One region of the Bacillus cereus group sp. BfR-BA-01360 genome, then DNA from elsewhere that is predicted to be linked to it. Evidence: riboswitches for the same ligand, from Rfam matches in the RefSeq annotation. Region 1 holds a riboswitch; each other region holds the start of a gene.

Region 1 (3,293 bases):
GGACAGTAAGCCATATGTTTTTCTCAAGGCGCTCTTGCCATATCCAATGTATGTATACATTCCATCCTTTTACTAGTATAAGAATGAAAAAGGAAGTGCATAAGGAAGGTAATGTCATATGTAAGATTTGCATGGCGAGCGGTGTGATGATAAGAAAAGTGAACAGTAATGGGAACAACTGAACGATATAATTATATAGAAGAGCTTTCTTAAAATAAGATGTTAATTGTTCTTCAAGCGCTAGTAAATAGACAGCATCAGGCTTCTGCAGAAACGTCCGAACCGGGCATCTCATGAGTATAATAGTAAGTAAAATAACGATGATGAATAATGAGATGACTTTAGAAGGAGACGTTTTTAAAAATTGTGCGTAATAATAAGCACCGATACATGTGAGAAAAATAAAGCTATACAAAAGTCCATTGATCATACGAGTAAAATATGTGAACATGTTTTGCAAATGCTTTTGAAAGCGAGCACTCCATAATGTTTCAATTGACATGTTTTTCACCTCTATTTCTATTATAAAGTGAAAATAAAAGCGAGCAAATTGCTTTAGGCAACTTGCTCGCTTTTATTTTGTTTTGTATCGCGATTCATTAATGGATAAAAGGCAAATCCGACTATAAATAAGCCGATTCCAAGAAGGAATGTTTTTAGATCAGAAGAGCCCGTTTTAATCACCCATAGTGCATAGCATAGTGCAATGACTGCAATGATTCCGTCTAATATTCTGGAACCTAGTTCATTTTTATATGTTTCACCAGTTACAACCAGTTTTAATTGGAAAATTGGTGAAACGAGATATGGAATTAAGTAAGCTAATGTTGATACCGTAATGACAAATGTATAAGCTTCAGCGATTGTACCTGATAATGTCGAGAATAGGAAAACTTGTGACATAATATTTGTCAGTCTTAGTGAATAAATGGGGCTTCCTTTTTTATTTGTTTTCGCAAAGAAGGAAGGAAAGAAACCTTCTTTTGCTGCTTGATAAGGTACTTCTGAGCTTAATAAAATCCAGCCTAAAATGGAACCGAAGAGAGAAGTAAGAGCAAGGAGCGCCATTAATTTTCCTCCGCCGTGCCCCATAGCGGCATTTAATGCATCAGCTAATGGACGTTCTGAAATCTGCAATTTATCTATGTGAAGAACACCCATTGTTAAGATGGTGATTCCTAAATAAATTGCAACAGTGATTAATAATCCAGCTACGGTTGCATGTTTCACTGTTCTTGGGGATTTTGCCCGATTTGATAAAAGAACAGCAGACTCAATGCCGATAAATGCCCAAAGCGTTGTTAGAGCTGCTAAGTTTACTTGTGAAAGTAGCCCATGCGATACACCTTCTTTATCAACAATTGGTGTGTACCATTGTCCAAACTTTGAAGCTTGGAATGCAAATAAAGTTACTATGATAAATAGAAGGAATCCTGTTACCTTTGTTGTTGTTGCTAAAAAGTTTAATTTTCCAGCTCCATTTACACCGTTTGTTAAAATGATATGTGTTCCCCATAATAAGAAAGAACACATGGAAAATGTAATGAGCTTTCCAACTTCCACATCGAAAGTACCGATTGTAAATAATAGTCGTGTATCTTTCATAATTGGGAAGAAAAGCGATAAATAACCTGCAAAAGATGTAATAATGGCAACATTACTTGCCCAGTTTGCGACCCAGTAGCCCCACACCATGCTGAATCCAGCCATTTTTTTCTTCTTAGGTGATGAGAATAAAGCATAAGCGTGACTTTGTGGTCCTGTCGTTAAATCCGAACGACGAATTGCTAAATTGCCAAAAACAAGGGCTAACATTAAAACACCGAATCCGGTTGTTAACCAAGCTAACGTAACACCAAGAGGGCTTGCTGTTTGTGCTAATGTACTTGGCACCATGAAAATACCAGCGCCAACCATATTGCCGACAACAAATGCTGTTAGTACCCAAAAGCCCCATTTTTTCTGTTGCATAAAAAATACCTCCAAAGTTAGTATAACCAAGTCAAGCAAGGAGATATGTATGTCTTCCGAAAAGGAAGTAAGGCAAGCTTCGTACAAAACAAAAAAAACACCTACGATCGTCGCACGTGCTTTCTATCTTATAGGAAACCCACGACATACCTCTCGATAGCTCTCCACAAACAGTTGTTTGTGACAGTTCTGCATTTATTAAATAGCAGACCCAGCAAGTGTGCATAGTGGACACATCTTACTTCGGCAATCATTCCTTTCTCATTTATTCATCGATGCCACTCCATCTCCTAAAATGATACTCTTAATGACTGCAACCTCTACCTCACCGAGATACGAATGAGGATTTATGTATTTAATTAACATAAACAAGGGTAACAAATGAATTTTTATACGTCAATGGATATAGCAATAATCAGATTATAGAGAAGAGTTTGTGATTAAGAATGGCTAGTGCGTTTTCAACGGGGTGCTATGAAATATTTGGACAATTATCTTTATTAGTACCGTTGGCTCGAAATAGGAAAATGCTTATTTCAGCGTAATGATACAACAGTTGAAATGTTAAAGTGTGTATAAAAAATAGACCCTTTAAAGAGTCTGTTTAAGCGTTTTTACCTTTTTTCTTCCCAAGAAATGAAATTATCAATGCAATCGGGGCAACAAAAGGTAAAACGGGAGTCCAACTAATGAAATAAAATATTGGTGCTAAGAAGGCCATCCCACCAAAGAACATTGATAATTGGGATTTTTTCTGCAATCCATAAATAACCAATAATAATCCTGCCATTATCAATATTATAAAAGAGATATTAAGCAAATTCATAAAATTACCTCCGACCAATCTGCAAAATAATTCCATATATATTATACAACAAATCACATGAAAATTTCATTTTATAAAAAACAACGATGTTTACGAAAATAGCTTTGAATAAAAAAGAAGCCGATCTAAAACTAGATTGGCTTCTACATATAAGATTAAACTAAGTTTAATACAGTTACTTTTTCACGCGTCATAGACTCAAGGCTTTTACGAATACCTTGTGCGCCCATACCAGAGCCTTTTACACCGATGAATGGGAAGTGGTCAGGGCCGCGTTCTGTACGTCCGTTAATTTGAACAGAACCAGTATCGATTTTGTTTGCAATTGCAAATGCTTTATTAATGTCTTTTGTGAAGACACTTGCTTGTAGACCAAACTCAGATTTGTTTGCAATTTCAATTGCTTCTTCATCAGAAGAAACGCGGATAATTGGAAGGATTGGACCAAATGGTTCTTCCCAAGCCACCTTCATTTCTTCTGTTACGTTATCGATAA
Region 2 (3,293 bases), on a different contig from region 1:
TCGCAAATACAACGGCTGGCCTACGAATCCGATTATAATTATTTGCCATAGAATACCCGTATGCACCTGTACAAGACACCGCTAATAGATCTGAAGAGACTACTTGCGGAAGATAAACATCCCATATTAACATATCTCCGCTCTCACAACATTTCCCTGCAATTGAGACAACTTCTTCGTTTGCTACATTTGCACGGTTTGCAAGCATCGCTTCATAGCGTGCACCATATAATGCAGGCCTTAAATTATCTGTCATTCCCCCATCGACTGAAACATATTTACGAATACCAGGAATATTTTTTATTGCGCCTACTGTATAAATTGTTGTTCCTGCATCACCAACAATACTGCGACCAGGTTCAATCCATATTTCCGGAAGTGGATACTCACATGCTGTAAATCGCTCTCTTACCGCATCTGTTACAGCTTGCACATACGCCTCAAGAGTAAGTGGTGTATCCGATTCCGTATAACGAATACCAAATCCCCCCCCTACATTCAGCACCGAAATTGTATAACCTGTTTTTGTTTTTACTCCTTCTAAAAAATGATGTAATACTTCAATCGCACGAATAAAACCTGCTGTTTCAAAAATTTGCGAACCAATATGCGAATGTATACCTAACACATTATAATTTGTTTTTTCTAATGCACGTTCCATAGCGTGCAGTGCTTGCCCGTTTGAAACACCAAAACCAAATTTCGAATCATCTTGGCCTGTTGTAATATATTCATGTGTATGCGCCTCTACACCAGGTGTGACACGAATCAATATATTCACCATTTTTTTATACTGCTCCGCTAAATCATGTAATACTTCTAATTCAAAAAAGTTATCTACTACAAAACATCCAATATTTGCTTCTAGCGCCATTCTCATTTCTTCTTCTGTTTTATTATTCCCATGAAAATGAATGCGTGATGCTGGAAATCCTGCTTGTAAAGCGGTATATAACTCCCCGCCCGAAACAACATCTAAAGACATATTTTCCTCTAATGCTACTCGGCACATCTCCATGCACAAGAACGCTTTACTTGCATATGCTACTTGATAAGAGAACCCGCTTTTTTGAAAAGCATGGTGAAACGCACGACAATTTTCCCTAATTGCAGTTTCATCATATACATAAAGCGGTGTCCCATATCGTTTCGCCAACTGCGTTGTATCGCACCCTCCAATTTCTAAGTGTCCTTGTTCATTAATCCGGCTCGTGCCGTGTAAATACATGTAAATTCCTCCCTTATTTTCTCTAAAACTCATAACCCCAATCTTCTATTCATTGTCACGCTTTTAGATAAAGTAAAACTTTAATCAGTAGGAGTTCTTCCTCCCCTACTGATTGTGAGCCCTCACCAATCCCCCCTTATTCTTCTCGAAATCTTAAGGCGGGGGAGAATTATACAAGATAAAGAAAAAACGCGCGGAACAATGTTCACACGCGTTTCTTATTAGAAATTATACATATTGAAAAAATAAACAAGTTGTTATCTTCTCAAATAAGAAACCGCATCAACATCTCCAAATAGCTCTCCATAAAAATAAATCTTATGACAGTACTACATTTATTCAACATAGTCCCAATATATGAATAATGTGGTTATTCTTATATTTCGGCGACAGTCCCTTTCAGACTATAATCAACGATTCCACTCAATCTCCTATAGTTTACTCTTTCCTATCGCGGCCTCTACCTTTGAGAATAGATGAGGTAAGTCTATTTATTTGTCAAACATCTTATGTTGCTATTAACAATACCAAAGAGATAATTTATTTGTCAAACTATTTTTTACAATTTATTTTTGTATGATCTGATAAACGCTTTACCTCCACCTTTGTTACGTTCCACTCCCCTTCTTCATTATTAAAAGTGACGTTAACTTTCTCAAAAGGAGGCACTTTTTCTCCCCCTGTGCCTGGTTCATATTTCGTTACTTCAATGACTGCTTGAAATACATATGTACCGCTATAAAGTTTTTTTAAGCTAACGATTTTCGGGCAATCATACGGCTTTAATTTTCCATAATGCTTTTCCATTGCAGCGTTTATTTGTGGAAACAATACTGAGTAAAGAGCATCTTCCAGCAAAGGAGCATCGTATTGAGCCGCAGCTGATCTAGGAAAAGAACATACAATGCAGATACTACATAGTACGAAATAAATTATTTTTTTCATGATATCCTCCCATTCTCATGCAATGTTTGATTCCGTTCTTTGCATGATTGTCATTTCATTTTATTATCTCCCACTTCTCTTGTTCTAATCGATTCTCACAAAAAGCATCCACAATTCTTTTCTCTTCTCGTATAATGGTACACATAGTACAATAATCATAACCATATAAGGCTGTTCGTATATATAAAGTGAAGCTTCTACTTAGCAAAGTACAATTACAAGAACTGTCATAAACGTAGGAAAGGAGTATACTATATGCTGCAACACTTGTTTCCAAAATTACGATTTGCGCTTGTCGCAGTCGTTTTATTATGGACAAAAACATATATTGTGTACAAGCTAGCTTTCGATATTAAAATTGATAATTTCTTTGAAGAAATCATGCTCTTGTTCAACCCGCTAGCTTCTTTACTATTATTCTTTGGGTTTGCACTGCTTGCATCGAAATATCGAAATCGACTTATTATTGGAATCAGCTTTATTTTTTCCTTTATTTTATTTGGGAATGCAATGTTTTACGGGTTTTATAATGATTTTGTTACATTTCCTGTTTTATTCCAAACGAATAATATGGCTGATTTAGGAACAAGTATTAAAGAACTCTTTACGTATAAAACATTACTTTTATTTGCAGATGTAATCATCTTAATGTTTCTTTCACGTAAGTTTCCGAAGTTCTGCAATACAACACCGTTATCAAAAACAGAAAAGAGAACCTTTTTCGGTAGTATTACAGCTTTATTAGCATTACAGCTCATTGTATCTATCATTTATAAACCACAGTTGTTCTCAAGATCTTTTGATCGACAAACAGTCGTTAAAAATTTAGGATTATACACATATCATGTATTTGATATTACACTTCAATCGAAAAATTCTGCCGAGCGTGTATTTGCGAGCGGAGATGGCTTTTCTGAAATTAAAAACTATGTAGACACAAAAGATGCAGGATTTGATAAAGAATTGTTTGGTATCGCAAAAGGAAAAAATGTCATTTTAATTTCCATGGAGTCTACGCAAAATTTTGTTATTAACAAAAAAATTAACGGGAAAGAAATTACTCCGTTTTTAAATCGTTTCATCACAGATAGTTACTATTTTGATAACTTTTATCATCAAA
Region 3 (3,293 bases), on a different contig from region 1:
CCAGATTCTAAAATTGCATGTGCTGCTAAGTAAAGAGCATTTACACCATGTTCATTTTGTGCTGCAATAAAGTCTTGTCCATGGCCAATTAACGGACTATCAGAACGCGATTTCTTAAGAAAATTATCAATTTCTTCTGCTGTTACATTGGAAGCTAATGTTAAATCTAAATTTAAATAAGATTGTTCCGCATTAAATAAAAATTGTGCATATTCCTCACGTGTGACAGTTTTTGACGGATAAAATGCACCCGTTCCATCTCCCTCTGCCATTCCATTAGACTGTAACGCACTAATTGCATCTTTCGCCCAAGAATTCGGATCCACATCATGAAATGTATGATTCGCCTTTACTTTTAAATGATAAGCTCTTTGTAAAATCATTGCCATTTCAGCGCGAGTTAATGAATCCTTTGGTCTAAAGTTTTTGTTCTCATCCCCTGTAAAGATTCCCATCTCCGTTAAAGCTAAAATCCCATTTGGAAACATTGTTGTACTTGCACTTACATCATGATATGGATTTTTATATTCTGCTTTCGCTTCTGGTTTCAATGCACGATAAATAAGTGCAGCTACTTGTTCACGCGTTACGCTGTCTCCCAATCCAAATTTACCGTTGTCATAACCTGCAATGATGTTTCGATTTGCTAAATCATTGATTGCCTCATATGCCCAATGACTCTTTGGTACATCTGAAAATCCTTTTTCTGCCGCAAATGAGGTTGTTGGAACCATTATAACTTGTAGTGCAGCTGTCATTGCTAAAACGTTAGAAATTACTTTTTTCATCTTACTCTTAACACGTTATGTACTTACTTGTCCCGTGTTAACTAGCCTCCTTTTTTCATAAAATACTAGCATTTCATCTATCAAACTCATTCATACTCTCCTCTTCTTATAAGAAGGAGATAAAAATACCCTATGCTACGAGATAAATTAGCTAACGATAAAAGTATACGTTATTAAAATCAACTAATCTAGCCCTATATCTTAAAAATTAATATAAAACGATATATTTCTCTATTTTAATGAAAAATTATATTGTAAAAAAAACAGTTTATCTGAATGCTAGATTTGAAAATCAAATCGCTATTTGACTAATTGGCACTTGAATACGTCAGACCTTTTCCATTTGTACTCCCCTCTTTTTCACTGCTTACAAACTTAAAAAAAATAATTTTCTGAATTTAAATAAATAACTTGATTCCTCGAAAAATTTAAATTATTATAAAACACATGTTACCAACAACTTCATAACTGAAACACTCTCGCCTAAAACGTGAGATAGAGGTTGCAGCACTTATGATTATTCTAAAGGAGACACAGAGATGTCAATGAGTTTAGAGGAAAGGAAGTGTTGCCGAAATCGATAAATTTCTCTGCATTTATCGATTGGGGCTGTTTTCGAATAGAAACAGAACTGTCATATATACAGACGTGTATATATGAAGAGCTATCTACAAAAAAGAGATATCATGTTTATACTGATATTCCTTTTTTGGCGATTTTTTTATTAGCTCCGTTTTCTGTTTCCCTTTTCCTGTAACAGCACCATCCTCATCTATTTGAGATGGTGTTTTTTCTTTTCTGTCCGGTAACTACAGGAATATTGGGGATTTTCATATTACTCTCCTATATTACATTTCCTGATGTATTGTGAAAAATAAGCTGAAAGAAGGAATGAACGATGGAAACGATTGTGCAAAAATTCGGCGGTACTTCTGTCGGAAATATTCAACGCATTCAACATGTCGCTAATTTAATGATCGAAGAGTACGAAAAAGGACATAATGTCGTCACTGTCGTCTCAGCAATGGGCAAAAGTACTGACGAACTCGTTGCACTTGCTACTTCTATTACAGAAAATCCAAGTAAGCGCGAATTAGACATGCTGCTGACAACTGGTGAACAAGTAACAATTTCACTCTTAACAATGGCATTGCAAACAAAAGGATATCAAGCGATTTCATTAACAGGTTGGCAAGCTGGTATTACAACTGAACCTGTGCACGGAAATGCTCGCATTACCGATATCCATACAGAGCGAATCCAATCTTATTTACAAGAAGGGACAATTGTTATTGTGGCTGGTTTCCAAGGATTAAGTGAAGAAAAAGAAATTACAACCCTAGGCCGAGGTGGTTCTGATACAACTGCTGTTGCATTAGCAGCTGCTCTTAAAGCAAAGAAATGTGATATTTATACGGACGTAACTGGTGTTTACACAACTGATCCACGCGTTGTAAATAATGCATATAAATTAGATGAAATCTCTTATGATGAAATGTTAGAACTTGCCAACTTAGGGGCTGGTGTCTTACATCCGCGTGCTGTTGAATTTGCGAAAAACCATAATGTCGTATTAGAAGTCCGTTCCAGTATGGAACAAGAAAACGGAACAATTGTAAGGGGAGAATGTAACATGGAACAACAATCCATCGTAAAAGGTATTGCATTTGAAGATAATATTACACGCGTTACAATAAAAGGATTAGAGCATGACTCATTATCAACGATTTTCTCTACATTAGCAGAGGCTCATATTAATGTTGATATTATTATTCAAAGTATTACAAATGAAGGAACTGTGCATCTATCTTTCTCTATTCATTCAAATGATTTAAGAGAAACATTAGAAGCATTAAAACAAAATCAAGAAACACTTCACTATGAATCTGTAGAATATGAAAATCATCTTGCGAAAGTATCCATTGTAGGTTCTGGGATGGTGTCCAATCCAGGCGTCGCTGCCCATATGTTCTCTACATTAAAAGAAGAAAACATTCATGTTAAAATGGTAAGTACATCTGAAATTAAAATATCTGTTGTTATTGATCGTCTACATTTAGTAGATGGTGTAGAAGCACTTCACCAAGCGTTTATGACAAAAGTTGAACCATTGGTACAAATGAATAAATAAACTTGCTACATAACAGCAAAGAATATTTCTTTGTTGTTATTTGTTCTCTAGCTAATTATGATTATGTTACACTATGAAACACGAAATGTTTTCCATATCATTTAAAAAGGTAAGAAAACAATATTGACATAATAAAAAACAATTTCCCCTTTTATATAGTGGAAATTGTTTTTTATGATTTGCAAATTAACTTCCAAAAAAGATACCTACAAGAGAGTAGATAATAACTGTGGAAAATAAAATTGTCATATGGAACAGTGAGAAAATAAACAATGATTTTGCCCATTTCTCTGAATCCATTTTTTTATACCCATAAATACTTAAGGCCAACCATAAAATGCTTAATAGAAGCGATACTAACATAAGGCCGATAC

What was found. A riboswitch is a leader RNA that binds a small molecule or an ion and turns the genes downstream of it on or off. The one in region 1 is predicted to bind lysine.
Positions count from the first base shown of each region.
Region 2: it holds a riboswitch for lysine, as region 1 does, so the genes downstream of both, lysA (diaminopimelate decarboxylase) here and MR056_RS15015 (amino acid permease) in region 1, are expected to answer to the same signal.
Region 3: it holds a riboswitch for lysine, as region 1 does, so the genes downstream of both, MR056_RS13115 (aspartate kinase) here and MR056_RS15015 (amino acid permease) in region 1, are expected to answer to the same signal.

Region 1 covers NZ_JAKUFV010000016.1:58,552-61,844, forward strand. Annotated here, with positions in the region: gene MR056_RS15010 (ABC transporter permease) at 1-502, opposite strand, end outside; gene MR056_RS15015 (amino acid permease) at 556-1,971, opposite strand; lysine riboswitch at 2,121-2,302, opposite strand; gene MR056_RS15020 (hypothetical protein) at 2,576-2,797, opposite strand; gene MR056_RS15025 (NADP-dependent glyceraldehyde-3-phosphate dehydrogenase) at 2,953-3,293, opposite strand, start outside.
Region 2 covers NZ_JAKUFV010000003.1:146,216-149,508, reverse strand. Annotated here, with positions in the region: gene lysA (diaminopimelate decarboxylase) at 1-1,228, opposite strand, end outside; lysine riboswitch at 1,517-1,699, opposite strand; gene MR056_RS04380 (DUF3888 domain-containing protein) at 1,781-2,173, opposite strand; gene MR056_RS04375 (LTA synthase family protein) at 2,429-3,293, shown strand, end outside.
Region 3 covers NZ_JAKUFV010000013.1:14,550-17,842, forward strand. Annotated here, with positions in the region: gene MR056_RS13110 (S-layer homology domain-containing protein) at 1-788, opposite strand, end outside; lysine riboswitch at 1,277-1,463, shown strand; gene MR056_RS13115 (aspartate kinase) at 1,687-2,919, shown strand; gene cyoE (heme o synthase) at 3,106-3,293, opposite strand, start outside.